DNA from 2 places in the Pediococcus sp. AC40 genome. Region 1 is predicted to be linked to the other one. Evidence: riboswitches for the same ligand, from Rfam matches in the RefSeq annotation. Region 1 holds a riboswitch; the other holds the start of a gene.
The links. A riboswitch is a leader RNA that binds a small molecule or an ion and turns the genes downstream of it on or off. The one in region 1 is predicted to bind thiamine pyrophosphate.

Region 1 (16,058 bases):
CTTGTCATTTTCAATCGGAATGGGGCGGTAAGCCAATTGTTGGCCCTGCAAGTTGCGTAAAAGGCGTTCAACTAATTCTGAATTCTGTAAATTCTTCAATAGATAACCTAAAAGATTGTTTTGTGTTGGTTTCATAAAAACTCCCTCCCATCTGCCATTATCATATTACATTCCCCAAAAAAATCAAACTTCTTTGCCTATTGCTTAACCAATCCTTAAATGTAACAATTATTCTAGAAGATGAAAGGAAGGGACGCCATGAGCCAAATTGAAGAACTGCATCGGGTGCAGTTGCAGATGTTACAAGTGGTTACGAACATTTGCGATAAATATGATATTAAATATATGCTAATTGGCGGCACGTTATTGGGTGCAATTCGACACGATGGATTTATTCCGTGGGACGACGATGTCGACTTGGGAATGACCCGGGAAAATTATGATAAATTTGCAACCGTGGCGCCGATTGAGTTCCAACATAACCATTACTTTATGCAAACTGCGGATACGGATCCTAATTTTGCGTTTAGTTATATGAAAATTTTAGATACCAATACTTATATTGAAGAAAAAAACAACGTCAACGACGCGCGGAAGGGAATCTTTATCGACATTTTCCCGTTTGATAAGGTTCCTCGTCAACCCGAAATTCGCCAAGCGGTTTATAACCGGTTCAAAATTGCGGATACGGCAATCTTACTGCGGCTTGGGTACAACGTCATTAAGACGCCGTTTCGTAAGGATCCTAAGGACAAAAGCTTGGACCTCTTCATGAGTGTCGCAAAGCTAAAGGAACGGCGGGAAAACATCATGCGGTTGTATAATCACGAGCCGTTTCACCATTATAAGAATTATGCTTCCCAATATGCCTACGATAAAGAGGTTCTGAGCCAGCGGGAGCTCACCGAGTTAACCAAGCATAAGTTTGAAAATCTTGAGGTTGCCATTCCCAAGCATTACGATAAAATTTTAACTCGCATGTACGGAGACTACATGGAGCTGCCTCCAGAAAAAAATCGCGTGGCAAAGCACATCGACGTTGTGATCATCGATGGCAAGCATGTGGAATAGGGATGAAAAGAGCAATTGAAAAAAATGAAGGAACGAATGGATGCGTTTAGTGATGCGGTAATCGCCATTATCATTACTATCATGGTGTTGGAGCTGCCGTTACCGCAACACGATGCGTTAAGTGAATATTTACAATTCGGGAAAAGCATTGGCATTTTCTTTATTAGTTTTTGTTTCGTAGCCAACATTTGGTACCAACACGCCATGTTGTTCAAGGACAGTGACACCATGAACGATCGCGTTTTCGTTAAGGAGTTTACCTTTTTGGCGTTCTTAAGCTTGACGCCAATTTTTACCAAAGTCATTATTTATGACACTAATCGGACTACCGTAATGGCGTACGGGGTGTTGACCATGATCGTCAGCATCCTGTTTATGTGGCTCAGTTATGAAGTTATCAAACAAAAGTACACTAGCCACCACGAAATGAGACAAATTTTCCATAAGATTTATGATAACCACAACAACTTTCTTGGCTTCGCGAGCGTGCTAATTTTAGTGTTAGCCTATTTCTATCCGAAGTGGGCCGTAGTTATCTACTTGGCAATTCCGGTCTTTTCGTTTGTGGTCACCCGGCATGATTACACGGACTTCCAAGACGTTACGGAACTTCCGGAAGCCGAACAGGATCAGTTCTTGAGTGCGAATAACGTTGATTTGCATGATTTAAGGAAGAAACAACGCGAAATCATGAAGAAATATCGGGGACACGGTCGCAAACGCAACGATCCCGAACTTCAAGCCGAGTTACGCAAGCTGTTTCAAAGCTATCCTGACTTAGCCAAACGAAATCGCCATCAGCGCGAGTAATATGGAAATAACTAAAAGTCTGTTAAATTTTAATTTTCACTGGGTAACCAAAACAAGGACGTTTACCAAGTTTTGGTTACCCATTTTTTGTGCCTTGATTTATGAGCTGTCGATCGTGGAGATTGCATAAGAGCTGTCCAACTAGGATGGTGAACTTAGCTTTATAAAAGTGTATCGGATGTGAAATGTGAGGGATTTAAAGCTTTCTTTATCCTGGAAAGATTTTTAAAGGACATTATTATGTAGGGGAACGAGTCTGATCGGCATCAACTACGAAGGCCGTTAACGAATACCGGCATTCTATTTGTGTAAGCGTTTTTGTAGAACAGATTTTTTTATCATGTTATCTTATAGACATAAGGAGGGATGTATTATGGTAAAGTCAAGTAACCGATTTATTCGTTACGTTTTAGTTGTTGCTAGTATTGTAGTTGTTGTGTTAGGATTAGGCGCAATCAAGGCTTCTGCCCACGGATTTGTTACTAATCCTGGTGGTCGAGCCTATTTAGGAAGCAGCCAGTTTCCTGGTAAACCATTGAACGAAAATATTGGTCCGGTAATGTACGAACCGCAAAGCATCGAAGCACCGAAAAATACCTTTATCGATGGTAAAATTGCGAGTGCGGGGATTTCCAAGTTTTCTCAATTAGACGAGCAAACTGCCGATCGTTGGTACAAGACCCCAATTAAGAGTGGGCCACTTGATGTTACCTGGCATCTAACCGCTCCTCACAGTACAAGTACGTGGGATTACTACATTACCAAACCAGGCTGGGACCCGAACAAACCGTTAAAATTCAGTGATTTCAAGAAAATTGCTAGTTTTGATGATCACGGGGCAACCCCAGGAACCGAAGTAACGCACAAGGTCAACATTCCGGACCAAAAAGGATACCACGTGATCCTAAGCGTATGGAATATTGCTAATACAGCAAATGCCTTTTATCAAGTTTCAGACGTTAATATTCAATAATTCATGGAAGATGTTACAAACAGTGGGACCAAAGTCGGATAGTTTGTGAGCATTAATAAAACCCCATTAATCATGGTTTAGGTGATTGATGGGGATTTTGTTATGTTGGAGTAAACCAATTCCTTAGTGCGGTTGATTCTATCATTCTAAATATTTTAACCTTTTTTATTCGAGGGATTGAGTACAACTAGAAAAAACGCTTCATTGATGTATGTAGAAAATTGAATTGGGAGAAGGGACTCTAGAATAATGGGCTGGTAGGAGTTAGTTTCCAGCTATGTGATTAGGCCAAACAAAAAACCGCAAGCGCGGTTTTTTAATTATTCGTGATCTTTATCGTCTTTCTTGTCTAACTTTTCCTTTAATTCTTCCATTGCGCCGGCAGCGGAATCCTTTACGTCAGCAAGTTTGTCTTTAACTTTGCCCGCCATGTTTTGCGCTTTGCCTTTGCTTTCTTCCTTCTTGTCGCCAGTTAACTTACCAGCACCTTCGTGTACTTTACCTGCAACTTTGTCCTTAGTGTTTTCCATTCTGTCTTTATCCATAAATATTATCCCCCTTTGAATATTTTTGGTACATCTTTATTTTAGCAGGGGGCGCCCTTAAAAGTGAATTTATATGCTCACGGACTTGTGCAAGGGAGTTAAAAGGCGTATTATGAAACCGAATTCATATTCAAATAAAATAATATCTACACTAGGGGTGTTCGTAGAAGAACTGAGATGCGCTTGTGCAGCGTGATCCCTTTGAACCTGTAAGTTGATACTTGCGAAGGAAAGTGTTTATTGGGCGAAAACCATCCTTCTCAAGGGTGGTTTTTTTGTTGGTTGCCGATGGAGGATGTTAGGAAATGCGGTCGTCAATCTACAGCGATGGTTCGCTGGTAGCGACCGCCTTCGGTACACCGCTTGGTGGAGATATGAATGAGGAGCTGATCAAATGGATTTACAAGGAATTAAGCGAATTCGGGAGGTTAACCCGGTGGTGGTGAACTATGCTAATTTCGTGACCCCGTTTTTAGTAGCGAACGGGTTAAACGCGGTGGGGGCTTCCCCAATTATGAGCGAAGAGGAAAGCGAAGCCGAAGAACTGGTCCGCTTGGCGTCCGCGGTGACCATTAACCTTGGAGCAGTGCGTCGAGAAGGCTGGGCAGACATCGAAACGTTGTGCCAAGCGGCTAACGACCAACAAAAACCGCTCGTTTTGGATCCGGTAGCGGTCGGGGCAACTCAGTACCGGCAGCAATTAAACTTCCGGTTGTTGAAAAAGTATCAGTTCGACGTAATTCGTGGTAATTTAGGCGAAATTGCGGTATTAGCGGGAATTGATTGGCAAACCCGCGGAATTGACGCGGGAAATGGCGAAGGGGACGCACATCAAGTGGTGAAAGCTTGCGCACAAAAGTACCATAACGTGGTGATCGCGAGTGGGGCAACCGACTACATTAGTGATGGAACCCGGGTGGTCGAGATTCACAACCAAACCCGACTTTTGCCGGCGGTGGTGGGTTCGGGAGATTTGCTTTCGAGTTTAGCAGCCGCGTTTTGTGCAGTCGGACCGAACCCGTTGCAGGCGGCGATTAACGCAAGCTTGACCTTGTCGTGCGCCGGTGAACGGATTACCGAAAAATTGCACGACCAGTATTTGCCAGGAAGTTTTTTGAGCGGACTGATGGATGAATTAGCAAACATCACGGTTGCCCAAGTTGAAGAAAGAATGAAAGTTGAGGAATGATTAGCATGGATACAAAAAAGCCAGCGCAAGTTTTAACGATTGCCGGAACGGATAGCGGCGGAGGAGCTGGAATTCAAGCGGATTTGAAAACGATGCAGGAACGCCAGGTTTTTGGAACCTGCGTAGTGGTCGCGGTGACCGCTCAAAATACGCTTGGAGTGACCGACGTGGCGGTGATGCCGCGCCACATTATCGACCACCAGTTTGCGGCGCTGGCCGAAGATTTAGATATTAAGGCTGCGAAAACGGGGATGCTGGCTAATTCGGCAGTTGTTGACGCGGTTGTGGAAAACTATCAAAAGTATGATTTTGGACCTTTAGTGGTGGATCCGGTGATGATTGCAAAGGGCGGCGCGAAACTACTGAGCGACGAAGCCATCGAAGCGGTGCGGACCCGGTTGTTGCCGTTGGCTTATCTAATTACCCCGAACCTCCCCGAAGCTGAAAAATTAGCGGGAATGCCGATTAAAAATAATGCAGATGCTAAAGCGGCTGCTGCCCGTTTGCAGGAACTGGGCGCGCAAAACGTTTTGATTAAGGGCGGCCATTTTAGTGAACCAACGGAAAGTCGCGATTACGTTCTGTTCGCGGACGGTAGCGAGTTAGAGTTAGCTAGTCCTCGTTATGAAACCAGCAACACCCACGGCACTGGCGACACGATTTCATCAGTGATCGTGTCGGAAATTGCGAAGGGCAAATCTTTAAAACAAGCCCTACAAATTGGCAAAGCCTTTATTAACGCCGCGATTAGTGACGGAATTCAGGTGGGACACGGGCACGGCCCGTTGAACCACTGGGCATATCGGGAGGTTGAAAATGAAATTTAATCCAACCATGCTACAAGCCTACTTTATTGCCGGCACCCAGGACGTAGCTAGCAAGGCGGACTTCTTACCGACGGTGGAACGAATTGTGCAAGCCGGCGCCACCGCTTTTCAATTTCGTAACAAAGGGGCGGTGAAAACCGCTAGTCGTGACGAAGTGGTCGAACTAGCTCGAGCTTGTCACCAAATTACCCAGAAATATCAGATACCGTTGTTTATTGATGACGACGTAGATTTAGCGTTGGCCGTGGGGGCGGAGGGGATTCACGTCGGACAAAAAGACGAACGGATTACCTCAGTCTTAGAACGAGTCGGCGACCGAATGATCGTGGGGCTTTCGTGCAATACCGCGGCGCAAATCACCGCTGCCAACCAGTTGAACGGCGTAGACTACTTGGGAACCGGAACCGTCTACGAAACTAACTCCAAAGCCGATGCTGGGAATGCCCTAGGAGTGGATAAATTACGTGAATTAGTCCAGATGAGTAAATTTCCGGTAGTTGCGATCGGTGGTATTACACTGAAACGGGTTGCTGAAACGGTGGCAACTGGCGCGGCCGGAATTGCGGCCATCAGCATGTTTATTCAAATGACCGATCCTGCTCAGCAAATTGCTGGAATTAAAGCCACGGTCGCCCAAGCAGGAGGTGCAGCATGTTCTCCGAAGAAATAAAGCAAGCTGCCCAACCAATTTTACACGACATTCAACAGCATCCGTTTGTGCAGGGGATTCAGGCGGGCAAAGTTCCAAGTGCAGCCTTAGCGGTTTACGTGGAGCAGGATACCTGTTTTTTGAACACCTTTGCGAAGGTTTTTGCCGGTGCGTTGGTGAAAAGTCAAACCAAGGAACGGATGCGTTTTTTCAGCGAACAAATTCAATATTCACTTGCGGATGAGTCGGCGGCCCACCAGATTTTATGCGACATCGCCGGCATTGAATTAGCCGAGCACCAGCACGCTGAACCCCGGCCATTAACTGCGTTGTACACGGAGCATTTATTCACGGCGGTTCGCGAAGGAGATTTGTTAGACATTGCAGCGGTCGTGTTGCCGTGCCCGTGGACGTACAATGAAATCAGCCAAGCGATTGTGGAAAACGCCGCACCTGACACCCCCTTCTTGCCGTGGATTGAATTCTACCAAGGTGACGAAGAAGGTGCTGGCGACGATTCGGTTACCCAGTTATTTGCGATGCTGGACGAGGCCGCGTCTAAATTAAGTGCCCAGCGCAAAGAAGAAATTACCCACCGCTTTTTGCGTAGTTGTGAATTAGAGTATGATTTTTGGGAACAGGCGTATTCACAAAAGGATTGGAAGTATCGGTGGAAATAAAAAGACTTTAAAACTAGCATACTTCAAGATGAAGGCGGAAATCATGCGTTGCGGATTTCCGCCTTTTTTGGTGGGGGGCGTTCTCTGTGGCATAGCCAAAATGAACTCCAGCCACCAATCTTCTCCGGTTAGTCTAATTTTGGAATTAACCGCCCAACCCGCGATTAATTCCAAAATTAAACTAATCCTCAAAGATTACCCAGTGACTTCCGTTCTCTCAATCGAAAACGAGTTTCAGCCCTCAAGGCTCTGCGGTTAACCCAAACCAGCCATCAATCGTCAAACCCACGATTAATGGCTGGTTTACGTTAATCCTCGATCCTTACCCGAGGGCTTTCACTCTCTCATCATTCATACTATACTTAACTACTATCAACAAAAAGAAAGAGGCATTCGATGGATCCACAAACCGTTTTAAAATCTAACTTTGGCTACGACACCTTTCGACCGGGGCAAGCGCGCGTCATTGACGCCGTGCTTCACCGGCAAAACGTCTTGGCAATCATGCCCACCGGGGGCGGTAAGTCGCTTTGCTACCAAATTCCGGCCCTCATGCAATCGGGATTGACCCTCGTGGTTTCACCGCTCATTTCGCTAATGAAGGATCAGGTCGATACCTTGGTGGACAACGGCATTCCCGCAACCTTCATTAATAGTACGTTAGATTACATGGAAATTAACGAACGCTTTGCGGCCGCACGTAATCGGCAGGTGAAATTGTTGTACATTTCGCCAGAACGGTTAGATTCCGACTACTTTGACCAGCTGGCTTCCTTACCGATCGATCTATTGGCAATTGACGAGGCCCACTGTATTTCACAATGGGGCCATGATTTTCGGCCCAGTTACCTAAACCTAACCGACCTAGTGCAACATTTGCCAACTCGACCGACGATTATTGCACTGACGGCAACGGCGACTCCGCGGGTGGCCACGGACATCAAGGAACGTTTAGGAATTACCGAACAGGTTCAAACTGGCTTTGCGCGTGAAAACTTGGCGTTTAAAGTGGTTAAGAACCAGGATAGCAACCGTTTCTTAATGGACTACCTCAAGTTAAACCAGGACCAGTCCGGAATCATCTACGCCAGCACGGTTAAGGAAGTGGAGCGTCTACATCGAATTTTAACTAAGAAAAAGTTCAACGTGACGATGTATCACGGACAACTTAGTAAGGCGGAGCGACGCCAGAACCAAGAGGACTTTCTTTTCGACCGGGTGCCGGTGATGATTGCCACTAACGCGTTTGGGATGGGAATTGACAAGAGTAACGTCCGTTTTGTTATCCATGACCAGATTCCTGGCAGCATTGAAGCGTATTACCAAGAAGCGGGACGCGCCGGTCGGGATGGACTGCCTAGTGAAGCAATCCTGCTATATAAGTTGCGGGACGTGCAAATTCAACATTATTACATTGAAAGTTCGGAACGGGATGAGGAAAGTAAGGAAGTCGAATACCAGAAGCTCCAGGCAATGAGTCAGTATGGCAACACTCAGATGTGTTTGCAACGCTACATTTTAAATTATTTCCACGAAGATGATCCGGATTGTGGATACTGCGGGAACTGTTTAGACACTCGCGAAGCACAAGACATCACCATTGAAACTCAACAAGTTTTGTCGTGCATGCACCGGATGGGCGAGCGGTTTGGAAAAGAAATGGTGGCACTCGTATTGACCGGTTCGCAAAACCAGCGCGTCAAGCAGTTTCATTTTGAAAAGTTATCGACGTACGGTCTAATGAAGCAAAAGACCAAAAAGCAAGTTACCGAGTTGATCGATTACCTAGTTGCTTCGGGAATAATCGCGATGGAAGGTGGCCAGTATCCCGTCTTGAAAAATACTGCGGCTGGGCTAGATATTTTGCGTGGTAAGCAGCGGGTAACCCGCAAAGTGGCGGTCAGAGCCGAAAAATCATTGCCAACTAACGACGCCTTGTTTGAAGAGTTGCGTCAGTTGCGGCGTGATTTAGCCGAAGAACAACACGTTCCGCCATTTGTAATCTTTTCTGATAAAACCCTCCGCGACATGTGCGCGGTGCTACCGGAAACGTTGGATGAAATGTTAGACGTTAAGGGAATTGGGGAAAATAAATTAGCCAAGTATGGCGAACAGTTCCTCAAAGTATTGCAAAATTACCAAGAAGCTTAGTTTTTTATAAAGGTGAGGCAATTTTTGGTTAGTTAGGACCTAAATCGTTTTAAAATACAAGAAGGTAAAAATCTTCAATCGGATTGGAAAGCGATGCGTTATTTAACTTAAACTAATCGCGCTAGGAGGATGCTTTTTGCGTTTTAGAACATTTTGGGGATGGCTTTTGATTTTCGGGATTGCGGCGTGGTTGATTAAAAGCGACGTGGTGACGATTCCTGCCGGCGTTCAGCAAACCTTCCGTACGGGAATTAATAAAGTGGCGACCAGCTTAGATTCGGTGATTGATTCCAACTGGAACTTTAACCAGAATAAAGCGACTAAGGCGGATCAGGCGAGCGGGAAAGCAACCCCGGTTGAGTCGGTAGTGAAGGGAAAGAATTTGTCGAAGACCTATTACTACAGTTTCGCGCCGAATACGCCAGAAAACGTTCAGAAGGTCTTTCAACAAGCAATCAAGCAGTACAACCAGACGGGAATCGTGGATCTGGAACCCGGACCGATGCACAATTGGCTTAACCACGTGACGCTCGGCGTTTACCAAAAGGCCATGCCAGAAAACCAAGACCGAACTATTGAACTAGGGGTGGGCGGCCCCGACGTGATTGAACAACAGGGGGTCGTTAGCCGGATTGCTAACCACGCCTCGGCAAAACTAAACATTTATTATAACCGCTCGATTTCTCAATCGGTCGCGCTTCACGAACTGGGGCATGCGTTAGGGTTAGACCACAGCCAAAGTTTGACCTCAATCATGTATCCGATTGACCGGGGACAGCAAGGCTTAAGTGAAGAGGACTTGAACGGCTTGCGCTCGATTTATGGGAAGCAAACGGATGAAAACGAGTAGTTAGCAAGAAAATTCTAAGAGACTTAACCCTTGATTTAAAGGGGTTTTTGCGCAATCGATAAACGACTGGATATGTTCTTCCAGTCGTTTTTTGTGTATAATGGCTATCGTTGTCTAAACTAGCTCAGGGAGTAGGTTGCGAGGTGCCAAGTGAACTAGTTTAAGACGACAACTGCGCACTTTATTTTTGTTACAAAAGATTACAACGGAGTTACAAAACCAAGTAAATTAAGTGACGTTGTACCCGACTGGGTGCGATTCAGTTGAAACTTACCCTGTTAAATGATAGATTAAATTGTGACTTATTGAAAATGGAGAGATACTGTATGAAAAAAACGCTAACGTGGTTAGGGGTTACAGTAGGGTCTTTAGTCGTCTTCGCGGGCGCCGGCTTTGGGTTGACCTTAGTCAATAAGGATTCTCTAGCTACGCACTTTATCGAAAAGTACACGGGGTCAAAATCCGACTCCGCAAGTAGTTCAGGTACCACATCATCTTCGTCCGATTTGCTTAAAGTATCGAAGAGCGCTAACCTCGATTCGATTTTAAACAACGGCGAGTATAATGGTTCAGCAGCATTAAATACAGGTAAGAAAATTCTCGTTAGTTCGCGTGGCTACGGCAACCACGCAAATAAAATTACGATGACACGAGATAGTCGTTTTGTGATGGGGAAAATACAAGACGTGGTCAATAACGCGGTCATCATGCACTTGATTGACACTGGCAAGGTGAAGTTAAACGACAAGCTGTCGAAATACGATAAGGACGTTGCCGGTGCGGACTTAATCACCGTTAAGGAAGTCATGAATCAGACTTCGGGGCTGTCAGCCGCTGACTTTTCGGCGACCGGCTCGGCAAAGGATTTGATTAAGAAGGTCAACGCGGACGCTGCGTACGATTCAGCAAGTGAAGGTACATATTCGGATTCAAGAGTTAACACTATTTTACAAGCAGCAATTATTCAAAAGGTGACCGGCCAAAGTTACCGGTCGGTCATTCAAGACTTGCTGGATCAGCTCGAACTTGATCAGACCACGTTTGGTTTGAAGAATAAGACGGTTGACTACTACGAGAGTGGCGATTCGCTCAACGGCACGAAGGTTTCGGTGGACGACTTGGACACTAAAGCAATCAACCGCCTTGGTAAAGATCAGCTAGTTAGTTCGCCTAGCGACATGGCGCAGCTCTTCAATTATCTCTTCAATAGTGATTACGTTGCTCCGGCAACCTTGGACAAAGTTTTCAAGGATGCTAAGGACGACCACGCAGCGGGCTTTTCAGTTGATGGAAACTCACTGAGCCTTGCCCAATCAATTGCGGGCGGGCGTAACCGTGTGGAATGGAACTTGAAGGACCAAACGGGAACCTTCCTATTTAGTAATTACGTTAATGGGGAAGATAATCTCGCATCAATTTCAACAAATATGTTTGACTACTTAAGATAACTTTCGGAGGATTTCATGGAAACTGCAGAAACACAACAGATTAGTATTGGCCAAATCTTAGCCATACTTCGAAAACATATTGGATTAATTTTTGCTAGCACGTTTATTATTACTTTATTGGCTGCGCTAATGACGTTCTTTGTGATGACGCCTAAGTACAGCGCAACTACTCAAATCTTGGTTAATCGAAAGCTGTCGGATGACATGGCGGGCGCACAATTACAACAAACCCAAGCCGATGTGCAAATGATTAATACATATAAAGATATTATTACTAGTCCAACGGTTCTACGTGAGGCGGACGAAAAATTAACCGGTCTTCCGGGTTACAAGAGCGGCGTTGATAACCTAAAGAGCTCCATTTCAATCAGTAGTCAACAAAACTCCCAAGTTTTCTCGATTAATGCCAAAAGCACTAACCCGAATACGGCAGCTAAGATGGCAAACGAAACTGCTAAGGTCTTCAAGCGTAAAGTTGTAAAGATCATGAGCATCAACAACGTTTCGATTGTTTCTAAAGCCGCGCCAGACGATGATCCGGTTAGTCCACGGACAAAACTTAATATCGCGGCTGGAATCGTAATTGGTTTCTTGCTCGGGGTTGGATTGGCGTTCTTACGTGAATTTAGCGACCGGACGGTTACTTCAGAAGAATTCCTTACTGAGGAACTCGGTTTGAAGGGGCTTGGAATCATTAGCGAAATTGACGATGACGAAATTCGACGAAAAATTGCACCTAAGATTGGTGGCAATAACCGTGAAGATGGCGAAACTAGAATGCGTAGAAGGGTCTAGGTGATAAGCATGTTTTTTAAGAAGAAACCAAAGTTAGATAATGAAAGTCTAAAAAATGGGGTCGGATTGATTACCTATAATGATCCTACTTCCACAATTGCGGAACAATTCCGGACGGTGCGGACGAACATCCAATTCTCGTCAGTGGATAAGCAATTAAAATCGATTGTCTTTACCTCTTCGGCACCGTCTGAAGGCAAATCGACCGTTAGCAACAACGTGGCGGTAACTTGGGCTGACCAAGGCAAAAGTGTTCTAATCGTCGACGCGGATATGCGCCGACCCACCGTGCACCGGACTTTCCGGACCAGCAACGCGATCGGTTTAAGTAACCTATTGGCTGGCACTGGTAGCTTGTATGACGCAATTCACAGTACGGTAGTAGAAAATCTTTCCGTAATGCCCAGTGGTCCAATTCCACCTAACCCATCTGAACTTTTAGGTTCACCTAAGATGGTTAACCTTTTAGGGGTGCTCACCACTAAGTTTGACTTGGTTATTATCGATGCACCGCCCGTCAATACGGTTACCGACGCACAAGTTTTGGCTGCACGTGCGGATGGGACAGTTTTAGTAGTGCCTCAAGGAATCGCGGATAAAGCGGGCGTTCGGCATGCTAAACAAATGCTCGAAACGGTTCAGGCAAACATTTTGGGTGCCATTTTGAACCGTGCATCTGCTGAAAAATCAACGGGTTACTATGGTGGCTATTACGGTGGTTATTATGGAACGGATGATAAGTAATCATGGGGTTAATTGATTTACATTGTCACATTCTGCCAGGGGTTGACGACGGTGCGAAAGACCTACCGATGGCGCTCGACATGGCGCGCGAAGCGGTTAATCAAGGAATTTCACACGTTTTATTAACGCCGCATCACATGGACGGAATGTACACCAATCATAAAAAAGACGTTATTGCAAAAACAAATGCTTTTCAAGCTGAATTAGACAAAGCGGGTATTCCGTTGACGGTTTTTCCCGGGCAAGAAGTGCATTTGACTGGTGAATTGTTAGACGCAATTGACCAAGACGATATCTTATTTATGGATGAAGCGGGTAAGTATCTGTTGCTCGAATTTCCGCACAGCGGAATTCCAGAGTACGCAGAAGACATGGTCTTTGAGCTAATTGCCCGGGGGATCACTCCGGTGCTGGCCCATCCTGAACGAAATCACGGATTTCAAAAGAATCCGGATCGGTTATACGATTTCATCGAAATGGGTTGCTTATCGCAACTAACCAGTAGCAGCTACCTAGGCGTATTTGGCAATCGCGTCGAAGAGCTGACGCAACGCTTCATTGACGCCAACTTAGGTTTTATCTTTGCGTCCGACGCCCATAATTTTAAGGGGCGTCGGTTCTTAATGCGGGACGCATTTAATAAGTTAACGAAGAAAACTACTGAAAGAAAGGCAACAAGTTTTAACTACAACGCAAAGGCAATCGTAAATGGGGACTCGATTGCTACGGACGATATCCTGCACGTATCGGAAGTTAAAAAAAGAAAGAAAAAGAGGTTCTGGTTGTTCTAAAATGGAGATTAAAATGACAGAAAATAAAAAAATTGTGATTGATGAGCAATATCAAAATCGACGTTTTATTTATCATTTTTTTAAGCGAGCAATAGACATCATTGCAAGTGGTGCAGGTTTAATTTTGTTATCCCCATTATTTTTAATAATTAGCCTAGCAATTAAGGCCGAAGATCGGGGACCAATTTTTTATTCACAAATAAGGTTGGGAAAAGGTCAGCGGCCTTTTAAAATGTATAAATTTAGATCAATGATCGTCGATGCTGATAAAAAGCTTGAAGATTTACTCGAAAAAAATGAGGTCGATGGGGCCATGTTCAAAATGAAACACGATCCCCGAATTACTAGGGTGGGGAGGTTCACGCGCAAACATAGTTTGGATGAACTCCCACAATTATGGAACGTTTTGGTTGGTGACATGACCTTAGTTGGCCCGCGTCCACCGCTGGAACGGGAAGTTGCGGAATATTCAGAGTATGATCGTCAACGACTAGCCGTAAAACCTGGTTGCACAGGATTATGGCAAGTTAGCGGTCGAAATGATGTGGATTTTGATGGGATGGTGGAACTGGATCTGAATTATATTGAAAATAGTGGGATTCTATTTGATATTAGCATTTTATTCAGAACAGTTGCGATAATTTTCAAGCCAAATGGAGCATATTAAATTATAAGGATGGATGTTTGTGAATATAAAAATACTGGTTGCAGCTCATAAAAAGTTTCCAATGCCTAAAGATAGAGAACTATATCTGCCTATCCTAGTGGGAGCAACTAAAAATTATACTGTAGGGATAGATTACCAAAGAGATGATGTGGGGAAAAACATTTCTATAAAAAATCCTAATTATAATGAATTAACCGCAATCTATTGGGCATGGAAAAATTTAGATGCAGATGCTATTGGACTTGTACATTATCGACGCTTATTTAGTAGAAACAAAAAGCGTAATCTTGAAAATGTACTTAGCAAGGATGATGTGGAGAAGCTATTAGAAGGTTCAGAAGTTATATTACCCAAAAAACGTAGGTATTACATTGAAACTATCTATTCACACTATATACATTCTCATCATAAAGAACCACTTGATGAGACAAGAAAAATTATTCAACAATACTATCCTAAATATTTAAAGTCCTTTGATAAGCTTATGAGCCAGAGATCTGCTCATATGTTTAATATGTTTATTATGAAAAAGAACATTTTTGATGAATACTCAAACTGGCTATTTGATATTTTATTTAAACTCGAAGGAAGAATAGATATAAGTGGTTTTTCAGTTCAAGAAGCTAGAGTCTTTGGCTACATTTCCGAGCTTTTACTAGATGTATGGGTGAAAACGAATAATATAAAATATATAGAAAATAATTGGATACAAATTGGGAATAGAAGGCTGGCTGCTAAGGTCTTCAATTTTCTAAAGAGGAAATTCATAGTGAATGCGAATGATAAAAGAACACATTTTTGATGGATATAATTGATTATAGGGAGAGATAAACTAAGTTGAATAAAGGGCTCATATCTGTTATTGTTCCAGTTTATAATGTGGAAGATTTAATTGTTACGTGTTTAGATGCTATCCAAGAACAAACTTACAAAAATTTTGAAATTATTATTATAAACGATGGATCAACCGATAATACAGTGAACGAAATAAATGAGATGGATATTAGTTGTAAGTATAGACTGATAAATACGGAAAATAAGGGAATATCAGCAGCAAGAAACAGAGGAGTAGATGAAAGTGTAGGAGAATATATTACTTTTATTGACTCAGACGATGTAGTAGATCCTGATTACTTGGAATATTTGTTAAGTTTATCTAGAAAGTTTAATGCAGATATAGCTTCATGCCAACATATAGTTGAATTTAAAAATAAAAAAAGTATCAATAAGAGCTTTAAAAATCCGAGTCATTTTATGAGTGCTCATGATTGGATTCAAGATGTTTTAGTAATGCATAAAGTTGATTTATCTCCATGGGGAAAACTTTATAAATCAAGTTTGTTTGATAAGCATATATTCCCAGAAGGGTTGTTATTTGAAGATACCTACGCTATTCCTGTGCTTGTGAGTGAAACTAAGGGCGTAGCTGTTGGTAATGAAGTTAAATATCATTACAAAATAAGAGAAAAGTCAATAACGCGCTCTAAATTTAAAAGTTCTTATTTAGACTTAATAACAAGTACTGAAGTTATGACAGAAAAAATATTAAAAGAATTTCCCGATCTAAAGAGAGAAGCAAGAGTTAGAAAAGCATGGGCAAGTGTGAGTGTAATGAGTAAAATACTTAAATCAGACAATTCAAGGGATTACAAAGAATTAGTAAACAAAATACGCAGTGATTTACTGGGGTACTCTTCTTCGATTATTTTTTATAAAAAAAGTAATTGGGAATTAAAGATAGCTTTGATTTTGATATTTATAAATATAAATTTGTATAATTTTTTCTTAAGTTTAAGAGAAAGATGATTTTCAGTGGAGGAGTTATGGAAGAAAAAATTGATTTTGTTATAACTTGGGTTGATGGTAGT
Region 2 (16,058 bases), 840 kb from region 1:
ATCAATCGAAAGTCGTTCTGCGCCAGGATAGCGGAATTCTACATTCTTATAAGCTAGCGTAGTTGCTGGTTGGGCTGGTAAATCCGTTGTCTTTGCTTGGTCGTTAACGCTGTTTTGGGTTTCCAAAACTTCGTTGATCCGGGCTGCTGAAGCAGAAGCCCGCGGAATCATTACGAAAACCATCGAAAGCATCATAAAACTCATTAAAATTTGAGTTGCGTACGTCATGAAGGCCACTAGGTTACCAACTTCCATCGTCCGATCGGCAATTAAATGCGCCCCGTACCAAACGATTCCAATGTTAGTTCCGCTCATGATTAACGTCATGATTGGGAACATGAACGAGACGATGGTAAATACCTTAATTCCGGTGCGCATGTAATCATGGTTAGCGTCGGCAAACCGGTCTTGTTCAAATTGGTCTTGGTTAAACGCCCGGATTACCCGCACACCGGTTAAGCCTTCCCGGAAAACCAAGTTAATCCGGTCAATCTTCTTCTGTAATCCTTTAAAGAGCGGAACCGCGAAGTACATTACCAAGCCCACAAAAATTGCCAGCACCGGTAACGCAACGAGAAAGACGCCCGTGAGTTCTGATTGTTTCTGGTAAGCCATGAAGCCGGCACCCACTAACATAATTGGGGACATCAGCATCATTCGCAAAATCATTACCACTACGTTTTGAATTTGAATAACGTCGTTAGTGGTCCGGGTAATTAATGAAGCTTCCCCAAACCGTTCGAATTCATAGTTAGACATGAAGGAAATCTTTTTAAATAAAGAACTCCGCAACTTATTGCCAACCTTTTGTGCTTGGGTTGCGGCAAAATACACGTTCACCGCGGCACCAATTAACCCAATCAAGGAAACGCCTAACATTTTAAATCCTGAGTTCCAAATGTAGTCGATATTGTTCTTAGCAACCCCGTTATTGATAATGTCCGAGGTGATGTTTGGTAAAATTAAATCGCCAACAATTTGAACGACTAAAAAGACGGTGCCGATTAAAACAGCTCCCCAGCTTAACCGTTTTTTCAATATTTTCCACATAAACTACTTTTCCTCCGTTCTTCTTACGCCATATTCTAGCCAATCCAAGTTATGTTCAATTTCTTTTTGCACCGTAGCAGGTTCTTCATCCGTTTCATCAGCGTGGATAAAATAACTAGCAAATGCATGAAAGAAAATCATCATGATCAACTGTTGAATCATGGCTTGGTCTTTTTGACTGGTAACTTTTAATTGATCCCAGTCGACTACCTCCCGCAATTGGGAACGCAATTCCCGCATCCGTTTGGAGTGGAAGACGTTAAATCCGGTGCCCGGGTGATGATTTTCACGGGCGCGAATCGAAGCGTTAGCTCCCAAAAAGAAATTCCGGTAGAAATCGCGGTGCTCGCCCGCAAGGATCTCTTCCAAAAAAACGCCCGCGTACTTTCGCACCGCAGCAAAAATGTCTCCGTGATTTTGGCGAACCTCGTCAATGAGTCTCGCTTGAATATCTTCCAAAATCAAACTAAAATAATAGCCATATAAATCAGCAATATCCTCAAAATATTGGTAAAAACTCCCCCGGGGAATTTTAGCTTCTTTAATGATATTGTTGATGGAGCTTTCATATAAAGGGTGGTGACTAAATTCACTTCGCGCCGCCGCGATAATTCGGCGCTGCTTTTCATCCTTTAAATTAAAGAAAGTTTGTTTTGGCATGTTGCACCTCCCAAAAATGACAACTTGTCATAAACAGCTATTATACACTGGTATACACGAATTGCAACAACTTTAAGCCAAAAAATAACCGTTACAGAAAGGAACTTACCATGGCCACCAATTCTGATTCTTTGTACAATGTTTTATACCGGATCGACAATAAACCTGAAATGGCACGGATCAATCCGCTAGGCTACCGAAACGTTTTAAACATGACTTTCCCAGATAGCACCCCCGTCGCTAATCCGGAGGTTTATTTCCCGGATAATAGTTTGCTAGTGGACCGCTTTGCTGACGACTTTGTGGCCAAAAACGGGGCATTATTGGGACGGTTCCTTGCTAAAACTGAAGCACTTGATCACGGACTTGATTCAGTTTGGGTCACCACTTCGCATATTGTTGACCAACATGAATACATGATTGAACTAACTTTTGAATCTTCACCAATGTAAAGGACCTGAGCATATGCAACCCCAATTCGTACCGATGACTAAAACCGGATATCAAAAGATTCAACAAGAGATTGCTGATCTAAAAAAGACCCGCCCCGGCTTGATTAAGGCGTTAGCGGACGCCCGCGCACTGGGTGATTTATCCGAAAATGCGGAATATAGTGCAGCCAAACGGGATTTACGCCGAATGGAAGGCCGCCTACGCTATCTGGAACGGCAGATTAACTACTCCAAGATTGTGGAAAACACGGATCGTACTAAAATTGACCTCGGCAGCAACGTCACTCTCCGATTTTTGGATGACGACTTCACCGTCACTTACGAAATTGTGGGTAAACATGAAGCCGACGTGGCTCAGCAAAAAGTTTCTTATCAATCTCCGCTAGGCGCTGCCCTACTACACCACCACCTTCATGACGTGGTGACGGTTAACGCCCCCGATGAGCAATATCAGGTGGAAATTTTAGCAATTAATTAACCATTTTTCGCTTAGTTTATTGACGAAATGCAAAATTTAGTGTAAATTAATATAGTAATTTGCCCGCTGGTCAAATTGGTTAAGACGTCGGCCTCTCAAGCCGGAGTTACGGGTTCGATCCCCGTGCGGGTGATTTATTGGCCATTCGCCAAATTGGTAAGGCAGCGGACTCTGAATCCGTAATTTACTGGTTCGAACCCAGTATGGCCAATCATTTAAAAAGCTGTCATCCTCAAGATCAGAGGGTGGCAGCTTTTTTGTTTAACCACAAAAAAATCCGTTGGCATTTAGTTTACAGGCTTAATACCAACGGATTTTATTTTCGCTTCCTAAGCCTTCCGTTCAGCTCCCGCAATTTTTAGCTGAACGCCGACTTGTTGACTTAACTTTTCTAATAATGCCTCCCCGCTTTCCAAAGAAGGGTTATCTTCTGACATGATTGCAATAGTACAACTGTTCTCGCCCTTGCCTAAGTAACCAATGCTGTTAACAATCCAGTGCCCGTTAGGCATCTGTTTCCAACCATTCTTTAGCCAAGCATACTCGGAACCTGCTGAAATTCCCCAGTCTTGGTCGTCGGCAACGTTAGCCATCAAATTTTTAGTATAGGCCTTTGACTTATTTGAGATATAGCCGTTCTCGTAAAAAATCTTGTTTAACACCTTAATTTGGTCACGGGGGGTGGTGGGTGTCAGCGCCCACCCACTTGCTAACGCAGTCGAGTTAGTCATTTTTAAGTTGTTAAACAATTGCCCTAAACCTCGCGCGCTGCCGATATCATTGTAGATACTCGTGGCCGCATCGTTGTCACTATTTTTAATCATCTGTATCGTCGCGTTTTGCTCTCCGGTGGTTAAAGCGCTGGCTTTTTGGTGACGCTGATGCAACAGTTCTACTAAAAGGTCGGTTTTAATAATACTTGCCGAAGGGAAAGTAGTCTGCTTGGTATTGGTCGCCTCATAAAGCTGATGGTCTCGTTTTGAATACACTGCAACCGCAACCTTTGCATTTGTATTCGCTAAAAACGGACGTAATTGTTCAGCAAATCCCTTAGCGGTCGCTTTATTGACGGCTTTCTTCATTGGAACTTGTGGGTTTGTCGCGGGTTGATGCTTAGCCGAACCCTTTTTGTTTACTGGGCCGCGTGGCGATTGTGATTGCGCAACTTCTTGGTGTGCGCTAACCCGTAACATTTCTAAGCCCACTACGCTAGTTATCAAGACCAAGATGGTTACCATTGAATAAAATCGCGTCCAATTTAATCTTGGGGAAGGCTTTTGCCAATTTTGATTCATTTAATCTAAACTCCTACTCAATAAACTTTAATACTGGATCCCAAGCGCAACAGCTACTCAAGTTGTTCAATCACCCGCACAAATTTAAGAAACTTTTGCAAAATTTGTTCAAGAAAAGCCACCATTCTTGCATCCCGCAAATCACCGGCTTCATTGAAAGCTGTTTTTGCACTACTTAGCAAAAACTCATTGCCCGATATAACGATCCCATTGACGTATAAGCGCCTCTAGGATCTGTTTCAAATGCAATTGAGTGCAGGAAGCCCCTTGTCTATACTGTCACCCGGATTGATTTCCCATCGGGTAATTTAAACGAAAACCATTTAATAAGTTTTTTCAGAGCTGCAGGGATAGCATGATTATGTTCTGGAGCGGCGAAAATTATCCCATCGGTCACATTATTTTTTGATTTAACTCCTGTAAAACGAGAAGGGCGCTTAGGTCTTGATCCTCGTTAAATAGGTGAACTTGCCGAAGATCTAGCACTTCAATTGTCACGTTTTTTGAAAATATTGCCGTAAATGCTCCACTAACATTCGTTTATATGATTGCTCGCCAATCGATCCGGCAATTACCCCGAATTTTATTTTATCACACCCCCTCTCGAGGGCTATCGCCATTTTGGCGCACAAATTACTTTAATTCTGTTTCATAGCTTGATGAGCATGGTTTAACTGCTGGACATTTTTAGTTTGATCAATTAAATCACCACGTTCATCAAATACTTGTGGAGAATTCTCCAACAAAAATTCAGTACTAGGCAAAATCCGGGCTTTCAGTTCTGATGCGCCTAAAATTTTCCGTAGCTGAGTATACGCTCTTGAAGCGCCCAAATTACCGTAAGCGGCAGCCGTGATTATTAGTGATTTATCTAAAATGCGATGAATGCCGTGCGTTAATGTGCGTTAATCCCCATATCGCAACAAGTTGTTTCATTTCGCTAACCTCCTCCAAATTAGCTTTGTCCATCAAACCGCTTTACACTTCATTACCATTATACGACTCCTAATGTAAACGCTTAACCTATTTTTTGACGAATTCGATTTTTTATAAAGTTAACCCCATTTACAAAGTTAAAAAAACGTGGTATCTTGATCAACAAATAACTACTAACATTGCTGGGGTGCCACGCGGCTGAGATTATACCCATTGAACCTGATCTAATTAGGATTAGCGCAGGGAGCAGTGCATTAGCCAAGCTACGTATAATTGTGTTTTTACTGATTTTATGTAACCAGCGGTGTCCTGCTTTGCGGGAGACCGCTTTTTAACTGGGCTTTTTAGGTAGCATCCCCTAGCTAAAATTGATTTTGGAGGAATTACCATGCAAAATAAAACCACTTTACGACTGGCCATCGCTGCTTTACTGATCGCCATCGACGTAGTTACTTCCCCGCTTTTTCGGATTGAAGGAATGGCTCCCATGTCGAGCGTGCTAAACGTAATCATTGGCTGTTTGGTCGGCCCCTTTTACGCATTCGCGATCACTTTAATGACCGGAATAATTCGGATGCTCATTCTGGGAATTCCCCCGCTCGCCTTAACTGGTGCAGTATTTGGTGGCGTTCTTTCCGCCCTCTTTTACCGGTGGACTAACCGGGTCGGCGGCGCTTGGCTAGGAGAAATCATCGGTACCGGAATTATTGGCTCCCTGCTAAGCTATCCGGTGATGATTTTATTCACCGGCAGTAGTAACGGCTTGTATTGGTTCATTTACACGCCGCGTTTCCTCGCTGCGACCCTTTTTGGCGGCTTAGTGGGCACCATTTTAACTAAGATTCTGCTTAAGAGTCCGCGTTTTCTACGATATCAACAGCTGTTTAGCAAATTAAAACTGTAAATAAAAAATCCTGACCACAATTTTTAAATTGCGATCAGGATTTTTAAATACTAGCCTAGTTTAAAATTATTTTAAACGAGCATTTAATTCTTCAGTCTTATCTTCGTAACCTGGTTTACCAAGTAAAGCAAACATGTTGGACTTGTATGCTTCAACACCTGGTTGGTTGAATGGGTTGATTCCGTTCAAGTAACCAGAAACGGCAACGGCTGCTTCAAAGAAGTAAATCATGTAACCAAGCGTGTAAGCAGTTTGGTCAGGGATATTAAGCGTCATTACTGGTACGCCACCATCGTTGTGTGCAAGGGTAACCCCTTGGTAAGCTTTCTTATTAACTTCGTCCATTGTCCGACCTTCTAGGTAACGGAGACCATCAAGGTTTTCTGCTTCCTTAGGAATGTCGATGTCATGGTTTGGCTTTTCAACGTTAATTACAGTTTCCATTAAGTCGCGACGACCTTCTTGGATGTATTGTCCAAGTGAGTGTAAATCAGTTGAGAAGTTCGCTGATGAAGGGTAAATGCCCTTTTGGTCCTTACCTTCGGATTCGCCCATTAATTGCTTCCACCATTCGCCAAAGTATTGTAACGTTGGTTCGTAGTTTTCAAGCAATTCGGTAGTGTACCCCTTCCGGTAAAGGATGTTCCGCAATGCGGCATACTTGTATGCGTCGTTTTTGTTAACGTCAGCATCTGTGTATTCCTTGCTTGCGTCTTCGGCACCCTTCATTAATTGATCGATGTCGCCACCAGCTACGGCAATTGGAAGTAAACCAACTGCAGAAAGTACTGAGAAACGTCCCCCGATGTCATCAGGCACAACAAATTCTTCGTAGCCTTCAGCATCTGCTTCAGTCTTCAAAGCACCTTTTGCACGGTCAGTTGTAGCGTAGATCCGTTTCTTAGCTTCTTCTTCACCGTATTTTGCAATCAATTTTTCCTTCAAAACGCGGAAAGCAATTGCAGGTTCGGTAGTTGTACCCGACTTAGAAATTACGTTGATCGAGAAGTCACGGTCACCAATCAAGTTCAAAACGTCTGCAAGGTATGTGGAACTAATTGAGTTACCAGCAAAAATTACTTGAGGTGCACCGTTACGTTGTTCCTTAGTCAACATGTTGTAGAACGTGTTGTTTAAGAAATCAATTGCGGCACGGGCTCCCAAATATGAGCCACCAATTCCGATTGCAACAAAGACTTCGGAATCTTCGCGAATCTTTTCAGCAGCTTTCTTAATCCGTGCGAATTCTTCCTTATCGTAGTTAGATGGTAAGTCTAACCAGCCCCGGAAGTCGCTTCCTGCACCAGTACCTTTGCGAACTAATTCGTCGGCAGCGGTAACCATTGGTTGGATTTCAGCAAGTTCATTTTCATGAACGAAATCAGCCACGTTGGAACTATCAAATGAAATGTGTGCCATTTTAAATACCCCTTTTATTTAGAATTCCCTACTATTATACAATAGTTTGCCAGACTTTGAAGAACTTTGGACAACTTGAAGCGGTTAAATTTTCCTTAAACAAATTAGCGTCCGTCAGCAAGTCACTTTAAAAATTAAGTTTTTCTAAAGAAAATTGGTCTATATCTTTTGTCGAATTCTACGCAAAAGCTCCTCATGTTTTTATATGATTGCATAAAAAAGACTGAGAATTTTATAATCCCAGTCTTTTTTCTTCATATTAAGATTTCTATTTTAACGTTGCTAGTAACGTTTCACCGATAATAATTAAAATCGAGCCGATAATCACGAACTGCATTTCGCGATGGGTCTTACGCTCGCCTAGTAACCAAATTGATCCGAAAGTAGAAATTACAATTCCAGCTTGTGCTAAAGAGTAGCTAATTGCTAGTCCAACTGATGGAATTGCCAAGAACATGAAGATGTTCCCGATTCCCCAAATCAAACCAGTAGTAATGTTTAAGAACGTCGGTTTCTTTGCAATTTGATCCGTTTCTTTAGCAAAGAAAACAAATAAGAAAGCTCCGAGCAACATTCCAACTGCTTGTGGGAAAATAATTGCCTTCGCATCAACATTTGCAAAACGCACGATTACCGTATAACCGATGTACCCAATCGTCGAAATTGTCAGCGCTTGAATTCCGGCTGGCATATTTTCGTCATCGTTTTCCGTCGTGGAATCGCTCTTATCTTTTAGCGACGTTAATGCCGCACCAACGATTAAAGCGATTACCGCGATGGTACCAACCATAATCATATTACCGGAAGTCCATTCGTGCCAAATCAGTACCCCTGCAAGGGCGTTCCCTGCCAACTGTAAGCCGGTTGAAATTGGCACTGTCTTAGAAACCCCAATGTGCTTCATTGAACTAAACTGGTTAAATTGCCCAACTGCCCAAAAAAGGCCAGAAATCAAACCAGCAATCCAAATCTTGCCGTTTAACGTTGGCTGGTAAATCACGAGGGTCACTAAGGAGAAAATCACCGCACCCATCGTCATTCCTAACGTTTGCTGCGACGCACTCCCGCCTAAGCGGCCACTCACTAAACCAATACTTCCCCACATAATTGCGGGAACCAAAGCGAGTAAAATATTCATATCAATATCTCCTATATATTTATCAATCTCTGTCTCTCTCATAAGACAAAGTATTATTGTACCAGTTATGAAAACGAATTCCAACATTTTTTTTGAAATAAAAATGGTATACTTCATTTTTCATTTTTTGAAACTCGTTATGAAAATAACCATTAGATGCATTAAAAGTAATCGAGTAGTTTTATGAAAACTCGTATAAAATTTTAAGGTTTTGTGCTAGAATAGAAGTGTTGCGAAGAGGAGAACTCTTTGTCTGTATAAAAATATTGGGAGGAACCAGTTTTATGTCATTTATTAATGGTACAGAAACATTTGCAGCTGCTCGTAAGGGCCACTACGCTGTAGGTGCTTTCAACACAAATAACCTTGAATGGACTCGTGCTATTCTAGCAGCAGGTCAAGAAACACACACACCAATCTTGATCCAATCATCAATGGGTGCTGCTAAGTACATGGGTGGTTACAAAGCTGTTAAGAACCTTGTTGAAAGCGAAGTAGAATCAATGGGCATCACTGTTCCAGTTATCATGCACTTAGACCATGGTAACTACGAAGCTGCTAAGGAAGCTATTGCTGCTGGATACAGCTCAGTTATGTTTGACGGTCATGACCTTGATTTCGAAGATAACTTGGTTAAAACAAAAGAAATCGTTGCTTTGGCACATGCTCAAGGTATTTCTGTTGAAGCTGAAGTTGGTTCAATCGGTGGTGAAGAAGACGGAATCGTTGGTGCTGGTGAATTAGCTGACGTTGAAGAAGCTAAGACACTTGCAGCTACAGGTGTTGACTACCTTGCCGTTGGTATTGGTAACATCCATGGTGTTTACCCTGAAAACTGGAAAGGTTTGAACTTCGATCGTCTTCAAGAATTAGCTGACGCTATCGACACACCACTTGTATTGCACGGTGGTTCAGGAATTCCTAAGGAACAAATTGTTAAGGCAATTTCAATGGGTATTTCAAAAGTTAACGTTAATACTGAACAACAAATTGCTTGGTCAGAAGCTGTTCGTAAGTACTACGAAGAAGACAATGACAAGAAGCCTAAAGGATTTGACCCTCGTAAGGTTCTTGCTTCTGGTACAGAAGCTATCAAGAACACTGTTAAGGAACGTATTGAATGGTTCAATACTCCTTCAATGTGGTAAAAATAAACCTTTAATTAAAAAGCTTGGCGGATTTATTCGTCAGGCTTTTTTCTTTGTCACAAAATCAAGCCCCACTGTTTAACTAAATGGCAGCAAAAATAAAAGGAGTTGTCCAAGAACCTAAAGATTCTCGCCAACTCCTTAGTATATCGCCTTTAACGATGTTGCAACGTACCCTATATTTACAACCCAAGCCCCTATTGATCTTCGGATGCTTTAGGAAAATGCAATTTAAAGGTGGTCCCCCGGCCTGGCGCGCTTGAAACTTCAATTTTACCGCCGTGAATTTGGACTAGTTCGTGCACGATTGCCATCCCCAAACCAGATTCACCCTTCGTCTGGATTCGCGAAGCATCTGCTTTGTAGTACCGTTCCCAAATATTTTTAATTTGATCCTCGGTCATTCCAATCCCGTTATCGCTAATTTGAATATTGGTTCCGTCACTTGCATTCTGCGCACGCACCGTGATTTGGCCGTTTTGGGTAAATTGAATCCCGTTTTGCACAATGTTGAATAGAATTTGAATTAACCGGTCGGGATCTGCGTACACCACCACGTCACTATTCATCTCTACTATAAGCTGGTCATTTTCCTTTTCCGCCTTTTTACCCAGCTGTTCTACTACGCGAAGAACAGCTTGTTTTAAGTTAACCATCTGGCAATCTAGTTTAATTTTATTGGTGCGAATTCGCTCATAATCTAAGTTGTCGTTAACCAACCGAATCAATCGCTTAGTTTCCCTTTGCATCAGTCGAATGCTTTCTTCCTTACTATCTTCCGGAATGGCGTCGTATTCTAAGCCCTCTAAAAGACCGTTAATTGTCGTTAACGGTGTGCGCATTTCATGAGCCGCATCCGCCATAAAAGCTCGCCGTCGTTCTTCTTGACGCTTAATTTCATCATTAGATTCTTTAAGTGACTTAGTCATTAAGTTAAAATCGGCACTTAACTCGCCAATTTCGTCCTGTCGACCAGGATCCAGCTGCACCTCAAAATCCCCTTCGGTAACTCGGTGAGCTGCTTGACGAATCTTTTGAATCCGGCGAACCATGTACCGGGATAAGAAATAGGAAGCCACGATTGCTACCAGGATTGCTAAGCCAAACGTGACTAACAAGTTCTTCTGTACCTGTTGAATATCAGCCTGCACCCTTGCCAAGGGGGAGCCCACCGCAATTACACAAATTAACTTTCCTTGACGGTCAAAATACGGTTTTTTAAGCTCCGTCATGGTGATTCGGTGTTTTACCTGCCCGACCGCCATGCGGGATTCTTGACGAAGAATATTACCCTTGTTCAACTCTCGCCACTGTTTTTTACTGATTTGCGTCGCGGTATTGTCATTAGGGTAGCTAACCCGTTCGCCATTTTCCGTATAAATGGTGAAATGAATGTGCTGATTATTTAATAAACGCTCCATCCCCATCAATTGATCTACCCGAACGGTCGTCACCGACGAATCTTGTGGGTCTAGGACTACCGATTGCTGGAAAATGCTATCTGCATATTCTTGCAAAGAATGCCACTTAGTGCGGTAAACTGAATCACGTGTAAATTGAATAAATACTAAACCAACAATTAGTAGCGTCGCCACGGTTACCGCTAAGAAGGCCATCATTTGTTGAAAAAACAACTTCATTAGTTATCCCTCGTCAATTTTACTATCATCGAATTTGTAACCAACGCCCCAAACCGTTTGCACTACTTGTGGGCCTACTGCCTCAAGTTTTTGTCGAAGCTTTTTAATGTGAGCGTCCACGGTTCGTTCATCACCATAATACTCGTAATCCCACACCATTTGTAATAATTGCTCCCGGGAGAAAACTTGCATTGGCTTTTGCGCCAAGGTTTTTAGTAGATCAAACTCCTTCGGCGTCAAATCTGAAATTAATTTTCCGTCTAAATAGACTTCGCGGGTTGCCGTGCTAATCTTTAAGTGCGCCGTCCGCACGTCGAATTTACCAGCCTGTTGCTCCGCATTACTATTGTGTTTATTCATCAAGACCCGGCGGTGTAATGCCTTAATCCTTGCAATCAGAGTAATTGGGCTAAATGGTTTAGTAATGTACTCGTCTGCTCCCATTTCTAACCCTAATACTTGGTCACTTTCAGAGTCTCGGGCAGTCAACATTATTAGCGGCACTGTACGTGAAGTCCGTCGTAATTCTGCTGCCACTTCCATTCCATCTTTTCCTGGTAAATTTAAATCCAGCAAAACAATGTCCCATTGTTGCGGATCCGCCTTAAAAATTTCTAACGCCTTGACCCCGTCATAAGCAAAAGTAACTTTCCACTTTTCCTTCTTAAAAAACATTCCCATCATATCAGAAACTGATTTATTATCTTCAATCATTAATATCTGCATTGAAATTCCTCCAATTTCATTTACATCACTCAGTATAGTCTTTTTAATCGAAAAATTTATGAAAAATACGGAAAAAGACCCTTAGTTTTGGCCGTCCCCTTTTATGATAACGAAATTAAAGGCGCAAAAACACCTTAAAAAAGTCGCTTTTAACGTTCAACAAGTGGGCAGACCACGTAATGCTTCAATTGACGCAAACCGTCCGAATACAGGCATTATCGCTAAAATGCTATATTAGACTCCTTACTAAATCGTTCTCCATCGCATTTTCTTTAAAATCTAGATAAAATTATAAAAAGCTAAAAATCCTTTCAAGAACGAAAATTTTCCAAAAATCATTTTGCTGTCTTGGCTTTAATAACGCCCAAACTTACGTAAAAAGGCATTTTATACTGCTTAACTAAAAATCGACCATTATGCCCAAATTCGGCATAATGATCGATGTCTTAGTTAGTGCTCACAAACTTCTCTGATCTTTTTTCCACTCTACAATTATTAAATTTGTTGACAATTATGCTTGATCTAAACATTGATTGTCACATAATTTCGACATAATTTTCGTTAGCAATTATCGGTTAAATTTAATTCTTACTTACGAGCGTTACTATTCAAAATAGCTTTGCACCGTTTATTAATCGAGTAATGCTATTTTGGAAATCCTACACCGTCCCTAAAAACCCCATTACCTTATCTAAAAGTTGCTCGGTTTCCTCGCTGGGTAAAAATGCCCTTTGTTTAATTACTTTTTTCCATTTTGTTTTTGGCTCCAATTTTCTCGAATAAAAGTTGATGACGTCTGGCGCTAAGACTACCCGAAATTCCGTTTCTCCAAACTGATTACCAGTTTCTTTCATGATTAACGCCTGCAAAAGCAAGTGTTCGAATAGATCGCAATAAACTAGTTGTTCTTTTTGCTGGAGTTCGAAGGAGTATTGATATTTTTTTATCCATTCTAGATCCGCTAAATGCTCATGATGATTTTCATTTACGTGATGACAATATAAACCTAACGCTGTTTTTGAAAAATTTCCTTTTTCTGGGAATTTTATTTTCCCATTCAAAAACCGCTCATAAGACTTCTCGCGAAAATAGTCGTCTTCCACCATTCCATACTTTTCTTTTAACTGTGCTACCGCTTCCGCGTAGCTATTTTCCAACAGTGATTCGTAGTACGCAAGTTTAACTCCATATTCCTTATCCATCCACGCATCTCCTAACGGGTTATTTTAAAACTATTTTTCCTAGGCACAGCCAGCAACCATTACTATCTCAGCATTGAAGTGCCTTCTTTGATAACCAGGTTTCCACTTCTAAACGAAAACAGAGACCAGAATTTCGTAAATTCTGGTCTCTGCCATGGTTTGGGACTATTTTCCCAGTTTTTAACGTATAAATATTTTTATTTTAGTACCAACCTTGTGATACCCAAGCGTTCTTAGCAGCACTCCAGCTACCGTAACGTGACTTAACGTAGTTGTCAGCAACACGTTCTTGGTTAGCTGCGGAGTAGTCACCATTTAAGTATGATGAAGATAATTGATACTTACCAACGTATTGCCCGTTACGAGCTGTGTATGAACCACCTGATTCGCGCGCAGCGATCCAAGCTTTAGCAGCAGCTTCATTGCCAGTTGCGTTTGATGAGTATGAGCGATTGTTGTTAGTTGTGCTTGCTTGACGAACTGGAGCAGCCTTTTGAACAGGTGCTTGGCTAGTTTGCGTTTGTGCTTGAGTTTGAGTTTGAGTTGTTTGTGCTTGGCTTGCGCCAGCAGCGTTTGTGTTTTGCTTTACTTCAGGAAGTTGTTGAACATCTTTGTTTGTAGCTTGCTTGATGTCACCATCGTTAGTGATCTTCAACTTTTGACCAACGTAAATTACGTTTACGTCAGCAATGTTGTTAGCCTTAGCGATGGTGTTGTAATCACCGTTTAAGCCAAATGAGTAACTAATTTCTGAGAGTGTATCGCCAGATTTTACTGTGTAAATTTCATCAGCGCTAGCACTACCACTGGTAGTAATCATAGCAGCACCAATTGCGGCACCAGAAAGTAATGCGATTGACATTTTAGAAATTTTACTTTTAATTGACATTTAATTATTTCTCCTTATTTTTAAAAACACTTTTTTCTTCTTTGTTTCAACATCAGTAACTTTACACGATGATTATTACAGAACTATTTTCGAATTCTGATAAATCACTGAAATTTTGTAAAGTTAAGTAACATTTTGTAACAAACCAACCCGTTAGCCTTGCTATCATTGCTTTTTTACGCTTAGGTTAATTGTCAAAAATGAAATATTATTTTCTAAGATCCGATATTTATCAGCTTATTCTCCCCAAGCTGATAAACCTTGTGCGTTATAAACGTTAGTTGCCATGTTGATTTGTTCAGCAACTGACATTCCAGCATGTTCACCGTGACCTAATAATTGGAACAAACCGTAAGCTCCGGAAGAAGCGTTAGATACGTTAGCGTTCCCGCCAGATTCACGCATGATAATTTGTTGCCACTTAGCAGCAGAAACTCCCGTCCGGGATGCCATTTCGTTAGCAACTGAAGATACTGAGCTGTTTCCACTGTAACTTGCTGTTTTAGTAGAAGTTGCCTTTGGTGTAGCAGTCTTTGCAGGAGTTGCTTGCTTAGTAGCTGCTGCAGCATTAGTATCTTTATCAACTTCTGGAAGCGACTTGATTTCTGACTTAGTAGCCTTTTGAATGCTTCCGTTATCCTTAATTACTAATTTTTGACCAACCGTAATGAAGTTAACGTCTTTAATGTGGTTAGCTTGTGCGATTGCATCGTAGTTACCGTTAAGGTTAAACGCGTAGCTGATTTCTGAAAGAGTATCACCAGATTTTACAGTGTAAATTTCGTCCGCATTTGCACTACCACTTGTAATTGCCGTTGCACCGATTGCTGCACCCGCAAGTAAAGCAATAGATAGTTTTGAAAATTTACTTTTGATTGACATATAGATTAAATATCTCCTTTATGTTTAAAAAATCATGTCCGTGTTTCTTTCGTTTCAACAGGTTATTACTTTACCGAACCTATATTACAAACATATTGGGATATTTTGGGAAATAGGGATATTTTGTAAGATTCTGTAACATTTTGTAATAAAAACTCCGTCATCCCCCAACAAATTAGGATTCCATCCTTACAGAGATATTTGCAAAATGAAATATTTTTTTTGCAAAAAGCCTTATTTCTGCCTTTTTTCTCCTAAATTCCCATAAATAAAGCGTTTTCTGTACAAGACTTCTTAGCGGATTTTTTATAAAAAAACGTGATAGAGAAACTAAAAAAGACTTCCCAAGAAGCTAAAAATCCTTGAAAAGTCCCTCTAATTTATCAAACATCACAGCGCTAAACCTTGTATCCATAGTCAATTTATATTGTATTAGACGGTCGCCGGCTAACCAGATCCACCAGCTAATCTAAGTTTTTTAAAAAATCTTGTGTATTCTCGAAACATTCTTTACCAGCCCGGCTATCCAAATCAAACTGGTATTCATGGTTAACTTTTCGTCCTTTACCGAAAAATAACGCCTGCGTAGCCACTCCTTCCTCACGTAATTTATGGTATAGCTCTTTTCCTTGGGCTTCAAAAGATCCATTATTACCATCTGTAATAAAAATCGGTGGGAATTGCTTATTCACGTAATTCACCGTGGAAACCAACCGCCCCTTTGCCGAACTTTTCCAATCCTTGTCGCCTAGGTATGCCCAGCCGACTTGATTAACAAAAAGTTTCGTCATGGTATCTACGTGCTTTTTATTTACCATTTGTTTAATATCATACGGCCCACAGTATAATAATCCGCCAACAATTTTTACATCTCTCAAATGGTGATAATTTATTGCGGTAGCTAGCTGATGGTTACACTGCGCGGCAATTACTTGAGACGCAATATGGGCCCCAGCTGAATCACCACCGACGACTACTTTTTGCACATTTAATTGTTTTGCATAGTTACGATGCACGAATTGAATGGCTTCCCGCATCTGGTTCACTTGGGTGGGATACTGGCGATCCGGAGCAAGCGTGTAGTTAATTGACACGACGTTATACCCATTTGCCGCCATTTTCGTGGCCCAATAAGTGGTTCCCGACTTATCGCCAGCAACAAAGGCACCCCCGTGCGCCCAAATAATCGTTGGTTTAGTACGGTTATCCTTTTTATAAAAAATATCCATGGTGTTTTTA

Region 2: it holds a riboswitch for thiamine pyrophosphate, as region 1 does, so the genes downstream of both, thiW (energy coupling factor transporter S component ThiW) here and thiM (hydroxyethylthiazole kinase) in region 1, are expected to answer to the same signal.

What each region holds. Positions count from the first base shown of each region.
Region 1 is NZ_CP127012.1:626,053-642,110, forward strand. It holds gene NL111_RS02975 (hypothetical protein) at 1-135, opposite strand, end outside; gene NL111_RS02980 (LicD family protein) at 259-1,071, shown strand; gene NL111_RS02985 (TMEM175 family protein) at 1,096-1,881, shown strand; gene NL111_RS02990 (lytic polysaccharide monooxygenase auxiliary activity family 9 protein) at 2,255-2,854, shown strand; gene NL111_RS02995 (CsbD family protein) at 3,175-3,399, opposite strand; TPP riboswitch at 3,543-3,648, shown strand; gene thiM (hydroxyethylthiazole kinase) at 3,794-4,588, shown strand; gene thiD (bifunctional hydroxymethylpyrimidine kinase/phosphomethylpyrimidine kinase) at 4,585-5,415, shown strand; gene thiE (thiamine phosphate synthase) at 5,405-6,085, shown strand; gene tenA (thiaminase II) at 6,067-6,744, shown strand; gene recQ (DNA helicase RecQ) at 7,141-8,895, shown strand; gene NL111_RS03025 (matrixin family metalloprotease) at 9,032-9,745, shown strand; gene NL111_RS03030 (serine hydrolase domain-containing protein) at 10,072-11,193, shown strand; gene NL111_RS03035 (YveK family protein) at 11,209-11,988, shown strand; gene NL111_RS03040 (CpsD/CapB family tyrosine-protein kinase) at 11,998-12,732, shown strand; gene NL111_RS03045 (tyrosine-protein phosphatase) at 12,735-13,523, shown strand; gene NL111_RS03050 (sugar transferase) at 13,525-14,190, shown strand; gene NL111_RS03055 (DUF4422 domain-containing protein) at 14,210-14,992, shown strand; gene NL111_RS03060 (glycosyltransferase family 2 protein) at 15,028-15,996, shown strand; gene NL111_RS03065 (stealth family protein) at 16,014-16,058, shown strand, end outside.
Region 2 is NZ_CP127012.1:1,469,718-1,485,775, forward strand. It holds gene NL111_RS07225 (ABC transporter ATP-binding protein) at 1-1,050, opposite strand, end outside; gene NL111_RS07230 (TetR/AcrR family transcriptional regulator) at 1,054-1,710, opposite strand; gene NL111_RS07235 (hypothetical protein) at 1,821-2,162, shown strand; gene greA (transcription elongation factor GreA) at 2,176-2,640, shown strand; tRNA gene NL111_RS07245 (tRNA-Glu) at 2,701-2,773, shown strand; tRNA gene NL111_RS07250 (tRNA-Gln) at 2,779-2,851, shown strand; gene NL111_RS07255 (serine hydrolase) at 2,970-3,935, opposite strand; gene NL111_RS07260 (NADPH-dependent FMN reductase) at 4,207-4,332, opposite strand; gene NL111_RS07265 (hypothetical protein) at 4,574-4,768, opposite strand; TPP riboswitch at 5,045-5,134, shown strand; gene thiW (energy coupling factor transporter S component ThiW) at 5,260-5,775, shown strand; gene NL111_RS07275 (glucose-6-phosphate isomerase) at 5,842-7,194, opposite strand; gene NL111_RS07280 (GRP family sugar transporter) at 7,463-8,332, opposite strand; gene fba (class II fructose-1,6-bisphosphate aldolase) at 8,617-9,480, shown strand; gene NL111_RS07290 (ATP-binding protein) at 9,678-11,120, opposite strand; gene NL111_RS07295 (winged helix-turn-helix domain-containing protein) at 11,124-11,846, opposite strand; gene NL111_RS07300 (hypothetical protein) at 11,950-12,084, shown strand; gene NL111_RS07305 (SAV1803-related protein) at 12,506-13,048, opposite strand; gene apf (aggregation-promoting factor) at 13,251-13,937, opposite strand; gene NL111_RS07315 (LysM peptidoglycan-binding domain-containing protein) at 14,175-14,819, opposite strand; gene NL111_RS07320 (alpha/beta hydrolase) at 15,284-16,058, opposite strand, start outside.